Regions from separate parts of the Flintibacter sp. HCN-6482 genome, predicted to be linked through region 3. Evidence: predicted binding sites of a transcription regulator. Region 3 holds the regulator's gene; each other region holds the start of a gene.

Region 1 (4,211 bases), on a different contig from region 3:
GTCCGCCCTTATGAAGTAGAGCAGGGAAAGGCCGACGCCATGATCGCCCACTGGTCTCAGAAGCTGGTAGACGGCTTCCAGAGTGGGAAGGGCATGAGCCGAGGGCAGATGCGGGCTCTCTTTGACCAGATCTGCGCCGACTTCGCCTCCATCCCTGTCCAGGGTGAACCCAAGATTCGTGTGGGCGTGGTTGGGGAAATCTATGTGAAGTTCGCCCCCCTGGGCAACAACAATTTGGAGCAGTTCCTGCTCTCCGAAGGCGTGGAGCCCGTAGTCCCCGGCCTGACCGATTTCATTATTTTCAAGATTTACAACCGGGTGGCTGATGTGGATCTGTACGGCGGGAAGTGGATCAAGAAGGCCGCCTGCCGGGCCTTCATGTCCTATATCGAGGGCTGTCAGAAGGATATGATCGCCGCTCTGAAGAAGTCCGGCCGCTTCCGTGCCCCCGGCACCTTCCAGGAGCTCCACTCCCTGGTCCATGGCTATCTGGGCGACGGCAACAAGATGGGCGAGGGCTGGCTCCTCACCGCCGAGATGCTGGAGCTCATCCACTCCGGCACCAACAATATCGTGTGTACCCAGCCCTTTGGCTGCCTGCCCAACCACATCGTGGGCAAGGGTATGATCCGCAAGCTGAAGGACGAGTACCCCTACTCCAACGTGGTGGCCATCGACTACGACCCAGGCGCCACCAAGATCAACCAGGAGAACCGCATCAAGCTGATGCTGGCCAACGCCAAGGGCCTGACTCATCAGGAGTCCCCCGCGCCCAGAGCGCCCCAGCCTGAAGTGGCTCCCAAGCTGGCTCATGCCCACAGTTAAGCTTTCCCTCTCAACAAAAAAGGACCCGGTACAGTGGTGTACCGGGTCCTCTTTTCTTTTTTCTCACAGCCCATTGACGATAAAATTGGGCCGCTTCCCCTCCAGCACCAGCTGGGCCGAGGTCCACATATTGGTGTGGGCCCGGTGGAAGGAGCCGCCGGTATTGCCGCCCAGATGGGGCGAGTAGATGGCCCGGTCCGCGACCTCTGGAGGGAGGTCCACCAGGGGGTGGTCAGCGGGAGTGGGCTCCGGTTCAAAGACATCCATAGCGATGGCACCCAGTCGGCCGTCGATGAGGGCCTGCCGGACGGCCAGGCTGTCCACCAACAGGCCACGAGAGGTGTTCACTAAAATGGCTCCCGGCTTGAACTTGTCTAGCAGAGCCTTGTCCACCATATGAGTGGTCTCCGGGGTGACTGCACAATGGAGAGATACAATGTCGCACTGGGACACCAGCTCCTCCAGTGGGAGATATTCCACGTTCAGCTCTTCCTCTACCTGGGGTGGACGGCGGTGGGCGGTGTAGTAGTACATCTTGCAGCCGAAGGGAGCCAGCAGCCTGGCTGTGGCGGTACCGATGTCCCCCAGCCCTACCAAGCCCACAGTGGATAGACCCAACTCCGGAGAGTTGGAGGCCATGACCGCCTCCTTCATCTCGCGTTGACGGCCTTCCCGAAGGGCGTTGTGGCCAGTAATACCGTGACGTAGAGCCATGAGCATGAGCATCACCGTATGCTCCGCCACTGAAGCGGCGTTGCAGCCTTTATTGTTGCACACAAAAATGTTCCTGGCCCTGGCCGCCTCCAGATCAATCCGGTTGTAGGCCACCCCCTCCGATTGGATCAGCTTCAGACCGGGCATCAGGTCCATCAGTTCTCCCGTCACGTCCACGATGGGGTCGGTGAACAGGATCTGGGCATCAGCGTTTTCCCGCGCCGCCTGTTGTGGGGACTGGTCCAGAGAACAGTAGGCCGTTTCAAAGGGCAGCTGTGCAACAAACTCCGGCATATAGGCCTCATAGCGTGCCTTCGGCCCTAAGATCAATACTTTCATGATTCATCCTCCCGGTCATTGATAAATTTTTTCCTCTGGGAAAGAATATAAATATTGTAGCACACTTTTTTTGTTGGTACAACACTCCAATATTAGCACTCAAATAATAAGAGTGCTAATATTTACAATTTATACACAAAGTGTGCAAGAACTGTTCACATTTGGACGATATACTAGGACCAAAGTTAAGTGAGGCAGGAAGGGCCGCTGAGATCGGACCCCCACCTCAGAAAGGAGTTTCTTATGATGTACAGTATGATCCCCTTTGGCCGCTATCACGGCGGTCTAGACACGATTTTTGATGACCTGGAGCGCAGCTTCTTCCCTCCCGCAAACCGCCAGCCCACCGCCTTTCGGACCGATATCCGGGATGAGGGTGACCACTTCCTTTTGGAAGCTGAACTGCCTGGCTTCCAAAAGGAGGATATCCATTTGGAGCTGAAGGAAGGCATCCTGACCATCTCTGCCCAGCACGAGGAAAAGCAGGAGAAGCGGGACGACCAGGGCCAATACCTGTGTCGGGAGCGCCGGGTCGGCTCTTTTGTCCGCTCCTTTGATGCCTCTGGCATTCAGGAGGACGCTATCCGAGCCTCCTATGAGAACGGAGTGTTGACGTTGATTCTGCCTAAGATGGCTGAGATACAGCCTCAAAGCAGAAGGATCGCCATTCAGTGACCAGAAGGAAGGGCAGGCTTCAGAGCCTGCCCTTTTTTGGGGGTGCCGGTGTATACGCCAGCCAGCGAGCGTCAAATTTTTTCTTGCAAAATATCTCAGGTTGGTGTATTTTTGTTTTAGCAAACAATTCAGTCAAGTGCTAATTTATGACAATCTTGAAACCAAAGTTAAAGGAGGTTTCTTTTCATGAATATGGATCGATTTACTCAAAAATCCCTGGCCGCCATCCAGGGGGCCAGGGACATCTCCCAGGAATACGGCAATCAGCAGATCGAGCAGCCCCACCTGTTGCTGGCCCTGGTCAGTGACAACGAGGGGTTCATTCCCCAGCTGCTCGCCGCTATGGGCATGACTGTTCCCAGCTTTGAGGCGGCAGTGAAGGGGGAGGTCCAGAAACTGCCTAAAGTGTCCGGGTCCGGCCGGGAAGCGGACAAGGTCTATGTGTCCCAGGATGTGGACAGGGCCCTCCGCGGCGCGGAGCAAGAGGCCCAGGCCATGAAGGACGAGTACATCTCAGTGGAACACATCTTCCTCGGTCTGCTGGCACAGCCTGACAGTGCCTTAAAGGAGTTATTCCGCACCTACCATGTGGACAGGGAGAAGGTGATGCAGGCTCTGGCCAGCGTCCGCGGCAACCAACGGGTGACCTCGGACAACCCGGAGGATACCTATAACGCCCTGAAGAAATACGGCACCGACTTGGTGGAGCGGGCCCGCCAGAACAAGCTGGACCCGGTCATCGGCCGGGACGATGAAATCCGGAATGTCATCCGCATCCTTTCCCGTAAGAGCAAGAACAACCCTGTGCTCATTGGCGAGCCCGGCGTGGGCAAGACCGCCATCGCTGAAGGTCTGGCTCAACGGATTGTCAAGGGAGATGTGCCCGGTTCCCTGAAGGACAAGACGATCTTCTCCCTGGACATGGGCTCCCTTGTGGCCGGGGCCAAGTACCGGGGGGAGTTCGAGGAGCGGCTGAAGGCCGTCCTCAACGAGGTCAAAAAGTCCGAGGGCCGCATCATCCTCTTCATTGATGAGCTGCACACTATTGTGGGCGCTGGCAAGACTGAGGGCAGTATGGATGCAGGCAACCTGCTCAAACCCATGCTGGCCCGTGGCGAGCTCCACTGCATCGGCGCCACCACTCTCAACGAGTACCGGCAGTATATCGAGAAAGACGCCGCCCTGGAACGTCGGTTCCAGCCCGTGATGGTCAACGAACCCACAGTAGAGGACGCTATCGCCATCCTCCGGGGGCTCAAGGAGCGGTATGAGGTGTACCACGGGGTCAAAATCACGGACGGGGCTATCATTGCCGCCGCGACCCTGTCCAACCGCTATATCACCGACCGCTTCCTGCCGGACAAGGCCATCGACTTGGTGGACGAGGCCTGTGCCATGATCCGCACCGAGATGGACTCCATGCCCACTGAACTGGACATCATCCAGCGGAAGATCATCCAGCACGAGATTGAGGAGGCCGCCCTGAAGAAGGAGACCGACAAGCTGTCCCAGGAGCATCTGGCTGAGATTCAGAGGGAACTGTCCGATATGCGGGAAGAGTTCAAGGCCAAGAAAGCCCAGTGGGACAACGAGAAGGGGGCCATCGGCAAGGTACAGAAGCTGCGGGAGGAGCTGGAGGCGGCCAACGCCGCCCTGGA
Region 2 (4,211 bases), on a different contig from region 3:
CTGGAACAGAGGGGGACCTGCCCCGGCTGAATCTGAATCTGCGTACCGGGGAGCGGGTTCTGCTAGTGCTGGGGACATTCCCGGCTGGAAACTTTGACGCTCTATTTGAAGGGACGCGGGCCCTGCCCTGGGAGCGGTTCATCCCTCGGGAGGGCCAGTTTCCAGTGAAGGGCCACTCCCTCAACTCCGCCCTCCACTCGGTGCCCGCCTGCCAATCCATCGTGAAAAAGTCGGTGGCCGCCCGGCTGGGAGAGGCTTACGGCTTGAATACCCTGCCGGAAACAGGGGCGCTGTACCAGATTCAGTTCGCGATTATGAAGGATACCGCCACCCTGATGCTGGATACCTCCGGCGCTGGGCTTCACAAGAGGGGCTACCGGGCCCAGGGGGTGATTGCCCCCCTGCGGGAAACGCTGGCGGCGGCCATGGTCCTGCTGTCCCGGTACAGAGGCCGGGACCCCCTGTGCGACCCCTTCTGCGGCAGCGGCACCATCCCCATCGAGGCTGCCTTGATTGCCCGAAACCGGGCGCCGGGGCTGAACAGGTACTTCTCCGCCCAAAAATGGGGGTGGCTGGACAAGCGGCTCTGGATGGAGGCGGCTGACCAGGCCATGGACCAGGAATTTGATGGGGATTATGAGATTTGGGGCGGCGACCTGGACCCCGCCGCCGTGGAGCTGGCCCGGCACAATGCTCAACTGGCAGAGGTGGACGACATCGTATCCTTTGAGGCGGCCGACGCCCGGACCTTCCACTGGGGCGGCCTCTATGGCCGGGTGGTCACCAATCCGCCTTACGGAGAGCGCATCATGGAGCGCCGGGAGGCGGAGGAGTTGTACCGGGCCTTCGGCCGAGCCTGGAGCAAATTTCCAGAGGGCTGGAAGCTCTTCCTTTTGTCCTCCCACACCGAGTTTGAGCGGACTTTCGGCCGGCAGGCGGACAAGAAGCGAAAACTCTATAACGGGATGCTGAAGTGCGACCTGTTTATGTACGGGATGAAATAGGAGGGGTCATGCCTTACCATATAAAAAAATTTCGGGGATATCGGCGGGAGCTGAAAAGGGTTCTGCGGGTGGTAGAGGAGTACCAGCCCAACTGGTGTCCGGCGGAAGAGGATTTTCGAGAGGAGTGGCTGGACCTGGGAGCCAACCGTTTTTTTCATCCCAGAGGGAAGGACCGGAAGGCGCTGATGGCCGCCCTCCTGCACAAGACGGAGGAACTGATTGCCGCCAGGCCGGCGGACCTGCCCTCCTGTAAAATATTCCTCTTTGTCCCTGGGGGCGACCCGGCTCTGGCGGAGATCATCCTCATCTACGACCCGGACCGCTTCCAGACCTTCTGGGTGCGTACCGACCCGGCGGACCAACTGTGGATTCCCCAGGAAGGTCCCTCCCTGCTGGCGGAGCTTGGGCTGGAGAGCTCCCTCCCGGAGCGGTGCGTGCTGGAGGAGTTTCACTGGGCAGGCTATGTGGAGCAGCAGGTAATCTGGGGCTTTGGGGAGCTGCCCTGAGGTGTTTCGGAGGTGTCTATGGACCATCTGTTTATTATCAACCCCGCAGCAGGGAAGGGGAGATCGGTTCAACAGCTGGAGGAGGACCTGACTAGACTGGCAGTTCACCACCAGGTGTTTTATACGAAACAGGCGGGAGACGCCTGCAAGATAGCAGAGCGGGCCGCGGCGGACGGCAAGCCCGCCCGGCTTTATGCCTGTGGCGGCGACGGCACCCTCAACGAAGTGGTCAACGGGGCGGCGGGCCACGATTTTCTGGCAGTGACCAACGTGCCCATGGGGACGGGCAACGACTTTCTGAAACTGTTTGGGCCCAACTACCGCAGCATTTTTTCAAATCTCGAGGCTTTGGCGGCCGGGCCGCAGGCCGCCTTTGACCTGATGGACTGCAACGGCAAGCTGGGGCTGGATGTGATATGCGCCGGAGTGGACGCACGTATCGCCGCCGGAGTACACAAATACAAGCGATTGAAAGGTGTCTCCGGACGATGGGCCTATCTGCTGTCCCTGGCGGAGCAGGTGCTTGTATGGGGAATCTGCCGTCCCATGACGGTGTCCATGGGGGCTGACCACTGGACGCAAGAGCCCACCGCCATCCTGTGCGTCTGCAATGGGCGGCACTATGGGGGCGGTTTTATGCCGGTGGCCGACGCCATGCCTGACGACGGCGTGCTGGATGTGCTGCGGGTGGGCAAGGTGAGTCTGCCTACCTTCGCGCGCCTGGCGGGCCAGTACGCGAAAGGCTTGTACTGGAAGTACCCCGCGCTGATTCGAGCCTACCACGGGCAGGAGGTGTCCTTCTCCGCCCGGGAACCCATCACCGTGGTAGTGGATGGAGAGATCATGCGGGACACCACTTTTACCGTCCGCCTGTCAGAGAAAAAGGTGAATTTCTTTTACCCGGCTGGAGCGAGCTATTCCCCTTGTGTTTAGCACTCTTGACATATGTTTGTGAACAAAACGTAAATTATAGAAAATCAACCCCAAATTTTTTTGATTTAGGGGTTGATTTTTTTTGAGAAAGCGGTTATTATCATAGTTAGATTTAGCACTTAAATAAAAAGAGTGCTAAACCACTGAGAAAGTTAGTTCAAAAAACTCATATATAAGGAGGAACTTGTTATGAAACTCAAACCCCTGGCTGACCGTGTGATCGTAAAACTGGTGGAGGCCGAGGAGACCACCAAGGGCGGCATCATCCTGACCGGCGCCGCCAAGGAGAAGCCCGAAGTGGCAGAGGTCATCGCTGTAGGTCCCGGCGGTATGGTGGACGGCAAGGAGGTCGTCATGACCGTGAAGGTGGGCGACAAGGTCATTACCAGCAAGTATTCCGGCACTCAGGTGAAGCTGGACGGCGAGGAAGTGACCATCGTTCGTCAGAATGATATCCTGGCCGTGGTTGAGTAAACCCGTCTTTTTATCCCAAATCGTGTATCAAATTTACTCTAAATCGGAGGTAATGTGTTATGGCTAAAATTATCTGCTACGGCGAGGAGGCCCGCAAGGCTCTGGAGAAGGGCGTCAACCAGCTGGCCGATACTGTAAAGATCACCCTGGGCCCCAAGGGCCGCAACGTGGTGCTGGACAAGAAGTTCGGTGCTCCCCTTATCACCAACGACGGTGTTACCATCGCCAAGGAGATCGAGCTGGAGGACCCCTTTGAGAACATGGGCGCCCAGCTGGTGAAGGAGGTCTCCACCAAGACCAACGATGTGGCCGGCGACGGCACCACCACCGCTACCCTGCTGGCTCAGGCTATCGTTCGCGAGGGCCTGAAGAACCTGGCGGCCGGCGCCAACCCCATGGTCATGAAGAAGGGCATCGCCAAGGCCACCGCGGCCGCCATTGAGGCCATGAAGGCCAACAGCCAGAAGGTAAACGGCTCCGCTGATATCGCCCGTGTCGGTGCCGTGTCCTCCGGCGATGAGACCATCGGCAAGCTGATCGCTGAGGCGATGGAGAAAGTGGGCCACGACGGCGTCATCACCATCGAGGAGTCCAAGACCGCCGAGACCTACTCCGAAGTCGTGGAAGGTATGCAGTTCGACCGGGGCTACATCACCCCCTATATGGTCACCGACACCGAGAAGATGGAGGCCAACCTGGACGACGCCCTCATCCTGATCACCGATAAGAAGATCTCCAACATCCAGGAGCTGCTGCCCATTCTGGAGCAGGTAGTACAGTCCGGCAAGAAGCTGCTGATCATCGCTGAGGACGTGGAGGGCGACGCCCTGTCTACTCTGATTGTCAACCGCCTGCGCGGCACCTTGAACGTGGTGTGCGTCAAGGCCCCTGGCTTCGGCGACCGCCGCAAGGAGATGCTCCAGGATATCGCCATCCTGACCGGAGGCCAGGTCATCTCCTCCGATGTGGGTCTGGAGCTGAAGGAAGCTCAGTTGACTATGCTGGGTCAGGCCCGTCAGGTGAAGATTACCAAGGAGAACACCACCATCGTCAACGGCGCTGGCAGCAGCGAGGACATCAAGGCCCGCATTGGCCAGATCAAGAGTCAGATTGAGGTCACCACCTCCGACTATGACAAGGAGAAGCTCCAGGAGCGGCTGGCCAAGCTGGCCGGCGGTGTGGCCGTCATCAAGGTAGGCGCCGCCACCGAGGTGGAGATGAAGGAGAAGAAGCTGCGCATCGAGGACGCCCTGAACGCCACCCGCGCCGCTGTGGAAGAGGGCATCGTGGCCGG
Region 3 (4,211 bases):
CTGAACCGCGGGAATACGGCTGGAGCCGCCCACCATCAGGACCTTAGACAAATCGCTTCCGCTCAGTCCGGCATCAGACAGAGCCTGCTTCACAGGGCCGCTGGTGGCTTCCACCAGGTGGGCGGTCAGTTGGTCGAACTTGGCCCGAGTCAGGGTCAGGTCCAAGTGCTTGGGGCCGGTGGCATCAGCGGTGATATAGGGCAGGTTGATGCTGGTAGAAGTGACACCGGACAGCTCGATCTTGGCCTTCTCAGCAGCCTCCTTCAAGCGCTGCATGGCCACCTTGTCGCCGGTCAGGTCCACACCCTCAGTTTTCTTAAACTCCGCGGCCATCCAGTCCATGACGCACTTGTCGAAGTCGTCGCCGCCCAAGCGGTTGTTACCAGCGGTAGCCAGCACCTCGATGACGCCGTCGTCGATATCCAGGATGGATACGTCGAAGGTGCCACCGCCCAGGTCATACACCATGACCTTCTGGGCGGTCTCCTTGTCTACGCCGTAGGCCAGAGCAGCGGCGGTGGGCTCGTTGATAATCCGCTTCACGTCCAGGCCGGCGATTTTACCAGCATCCTTAGTGGCCTGGCGCTGGGCATCGGTGAAGTAGGCGGGGACTGTGATGACGGCCTCGGTGACTGTTGTGCCCAGATAGGCCTCGGCGTCCGCCTTCAGCTTCTGCAGGATCATGGCGCTGATCTCCTGGGGGGTATACTTCTTGCCATCGATGTTCACCTTGTAGTCGGAGCCCATCTCACGCTTGATGGAGATGACGGTCCGGTCGGGGTTCGTGATGGCCTGGCGCTTGGCCACCTGACCCACCATACGCTCGCCGTCCTTGGAAAAAGCCACCACAGAGGGGGTGGTGCGGTTGCCTTCGGCGTTGGGGATGACGACAGCGTCGCCGCCCTCCATGACCGCTACACAGCTGTTGGTCGTACCTAAATCGATACCGATGATCTTAGACATAATTCATTCCTCCTAAATATATGACATTCATGTTTACAAAGTTAAAATAGGAACAGCGGCCCGATGGCGTAGAGCGCGGCGCACCAGGCCAGCAGGCCCCCAGCGAGCAGCAGGGTATAGGATACAGCATCACAGGTTTTCGCTTTACAGCACTGCTTGCAGGGCTGATTTCTTTTCACTGTTTTCCTCCTTTAATCCCATCGGCTTTTGAAAATAAGCCGCGCACCTCGGTTCCGTTCCCCTAATTGGCCACCTGCACCATGGCGAAGCGGATGACCTTCTCGCCGCACTGGAAGCCGGCCTGGAACACGGCGGCCACTACGTTCTCGCCCAAGCTCTCATCCTCCACGTGCATAACAGCGTTATGGAGATTCGGATCAAAGGGCTGGCCCAGGGCGGGAATCTCAGTGATGCCCAGCTTGGAAAGGATCTCCTTCAGCTGGTTCATCGTCATCTCCACCCCTTTTTTGTAGGCTTCGTCGGCGGTGTCCTGCTTCAAGGCCCGCTCCAGGTTATCATAGACGGGAAGAAACGCGGCGGCGGTATCCGCCTTGGCGTCGTTCCAGATGGACTCCTTCTCCTTGGCGGTCCGCTTTCGGTAGTTGTCGTACTCCGCGGCCAGGCGGAGAAAGCGGTCGTCGAGGGGTGCGGTCCCCTCTCCGGAGGGCTCCTCCTTGGGTGCCTCCCCTGATTTCTGGTCCCCCTGGGCGGCCTCGCCGGCCTCCTGGGGCTCCCCTTTCTCCTCCTGTTCCGTGCGAACAGCCTCTTCCTCAGGCTCCACAGCCTCTTCCTTCCGAATATCCTCCTGACACTGCTCAGGCTGGGCCTGCTTCTTTTTATTTTTATCGCTCACGATGCGGCGCTCCTTTCCTGCTTATGGCTCCTGTGTATCTGTTTTCTCTGCCGGGGGTAACTCTCCCTTGCCGAACATGCGGGTCAGGCTGTCGGCAAAATAGGACAGGCGGGCGGTGACCTTGGCGTAGTCCATCCGGGTGGGTCCAACCACTCCGATGACGCCCTTCATATTTTCTCCAATGTCGTAGCTGGCCATGACCACACTGGTGTCCTTCAGCGCGTCACTGACATTTTCCGGCCCGATCAGGATGTTCATGTTCTGGCCGCCGGTCATTGTCACAGGCAGCCGGGCCACATCCTTCTCCTCGGCCAGATAGTTCATCAGAGGTTTAGCCTTGTCCAGGCTTCGGTATTCCGGGTGTTCCAGCAAGTGAGTGATTCCGGTAGTTCGGACCTTTTGGCTGCTCTGTTCCGACAGGATCTCCACCGCGAAGTCCACCACCAGGGCAATCAGCTCAAAGGCGCCTGGAGCGGTGCGGGTCTCCATCTTGTCCAAGGTCTGTTCCATCTCCTCCTGGGTCAGTCCCACGAAGGAACTGTTCAGAACCGCGGAGAGCAGTTGGAGCTGGGTGTCAGAAACCTCCTCAGGGATATGGATGAGTTTATTTTTAACGATGGAGTTGTCCGTCATGACCACGGCGATAAAGGCGTTTTCTTCCACTTTCAGCAGGTCATAGCGTTTGACGGTGATCCGCTCCGCGGGGGCGGCCATGGTAAATACAGGATAGTCGCTGAACTGGGATAGGACCTTTCCCGCCCGGTCGATCACTCGATCCAGCTCCTCCATCTTCAGGTTCAGCGCCTCGTTGATACGCTGAGTCTCCTGCATGGTCAACTGCTGATGACCCATCAACTCATTGACATACAGCCGGTAGCCCGCGGCGGAGGGTACCCGTCCGGCGGAGGTATGGGGCTGCTCCAAAAGGCCCATATCAGTCAAATCAGCCATCTCGTTCCGGATGGTGGCACTGGACACATCCAGTCCGGCCCGCTCCGCTACCATTTTCGACCCCACAGGCTCGGCGGTGGCGATATAGGTTTCAATGATGGCCCGAAGAATCCGTCTTTTTCTATCCGTCAGCTCCATGTTTCCCCCCCCTGTTCCTTTTATCTCGGCATGCGCTTCCGGCCGTTCCGGCTCAAGACAGCTCCGCTCCGCGGACCCTTCGTCTTATATCCTCATGCCGGCCTGCTTGCGCTTTGATCATTTCGTTAGCACTCAATACTCCTGAGTGCTAAAGATAATGTACCACCGGGGGGCAGAATTGTCAATAGGCACTTTATGAATTTGTTGTAAACAAATGAATCCCGCCAATTTTTTGCATCTTCTATCTTTTGCTGCTAAGAGCTCCGGCTCTTGACAAATGTTTCTAATGTATTACACTAGATATGAGGTGATTTTATGGGGATCGAAAAAAAGAATTACAGCTTTCGTTTTCATGAGGACATGGTAGAACGCCTCCGCGCCCAGGCCCAGCTGGAGAACCGCTCGCTCTCCAACCTGGTGGAAACGATTCTGCTCCAATATCTCTCCACTTTAGAGGAGAAAACAACATGACCGTCTGTCCATAGACAGGCGGTCATGTTTCTTTTTTATAGGGTAAACACCTGGCCGGTATACAGTCCCTGACAGCCGGGACCGAAGTATTCCGTCAGCCGCTCCAGGGCTGGCTGTCCGGTGCAGTGGCCGGTCAGGATTCGCTCCACCCCCAGGGCCTTCAGCGCGTCAGCCACCGACTGTACATACTCCGGCGAGCAGTTCATGCCAGTCCCCCCCTTGGCATACATATGCAGTCCGCCCACCACGGCGTGCACCCGCTTTCCGGGCAGCTGGTCCAGCACGCCCCGCACGATGTTGACGATGCCCCCATGGCTGCAGGAGTTGAAGACCACCAGTCCCCGCTCCCCCTCCAGCACCAGGGACTGCTCGTGGCTGAAATCGTCCGGGACAAAGTCATCCTCCCCTCGCTTGCAGACCAGGTTAGACGCCTTTCCCATAAAGGCCGGGTCCTTTGGACCGTCGGGCAGCAGCCACCCACCCTCCAGCAGCTCCATAGGTCCCGGTACTGGGACAAGCCGCTCTCTGGCCCCCTCCCAGATATCCCGGTGGACGCCAATAAATTTGGGTCCCTCCTCTGTCATGGAGAAGTAGGGCCCTCCGGCCTGGGGGCGGACATAGACCTTGGCTCTCTGGTTGAGCTGGAAGAACCGGCGCAGGCCATCGGCGTGGTCATAGTGGCCGTGGGACAGCACCCCCAGGTCCACATCCGCCAGGTCCACCCCAAGCTTCTGGGCGTTGTCGGCAAACCGTCCTGAGGCGCCCCCATCCAGCAGCAGCCTCTTCCCCCGATATTCGATATACAGGGACAGGCCGTGCTCCGGCACCAGACCGC

The links. The regulator HrcA, encoded in region 3, represses chaperone genes, less so after heat shock. The targets are predictions, from matches to a motif close to TGTTAGCACTCNNNNNNNNNGAGTGCTAACA.
Region 1: clpB (ATP-dependent chaperone ClpB) is a predicted target of HrcA. The motif match lies at 2,668-2,698, and genes of this name have one in related genera.
Region 2: WKS99_RS03900 (co-chaperone GroES) is a predicted target of HrcA. The motif match lies at 2,554-2,584, and genes of this name have one in related genera.

Annotation. Positions count from the first base shown of each region.
Region 1 covers NZ_JBBKBK010000001.1:516,988-521,198, forward strand. Annotated here, with positions in the region: gene WKS99_RS02495 (2-hydroxyacyl-CoA dehydratase) at 1-825, shown strand, start outside; gene WKS99_RS02500 (2-hydroxyacid dehydrogenase) at 889-1,878, opposite strand; gene WKS99_RS02505 (Hsp20/alpha crystallin family protein) at 2,122-2,553, shown strand; gene clpB (ATP-dependent chaperone ClpB) at 2,740-4,211, shown strand, end outside.
Region 2 covers NZ_JBBKBK010000001.1:778,770-782,980, reverse strand. Annotated here, with positions in the region: gene WKS99_RS03915 (THUMP domain-containing class I SAM-dependent RNA methyltransferase) at 1-1,004, shown strand, start outside; gene WKS99_RS03910 (hypothetical protein) at 1,013-1,510, shown strand; gene WKS99_RS03905 (diacylglycerol/lipid kinase family protein) at 1,529-2,443, shown strand; gene WKS99_RS03900 (co-chaperone GroES) at 2,633-2,917, shown strand; gene groL (chaperonin GroEL) at 2,977-4,211, shown strand, end outside.
Region 3 covers NZ_JBBKBK010000005.1:78,569-82,779, reverse strand. Annotated here, with positions in the region: gene dnaK (molecular chaperone DnaK) at 1-963, opposite strand, end outside; gene WKS99_RS12985 (hypothetical protein) at 1,005-1,142, opposite strand; gene grpE (nucleotide exchange factor GrpE) at 1,205-1,816, opposite strand; gene hrcA (heat-inducible transcriptional repressor HrcA) at 1,838-2,905, opposite strand; gene WKS99_RS12970 (hypothetical protein) at 3,221-3,376, shown strand; gene WKS99_RS12965 (MBL fold metallo-hydrolase) at 3,412-4,211, opposite strand, start outside.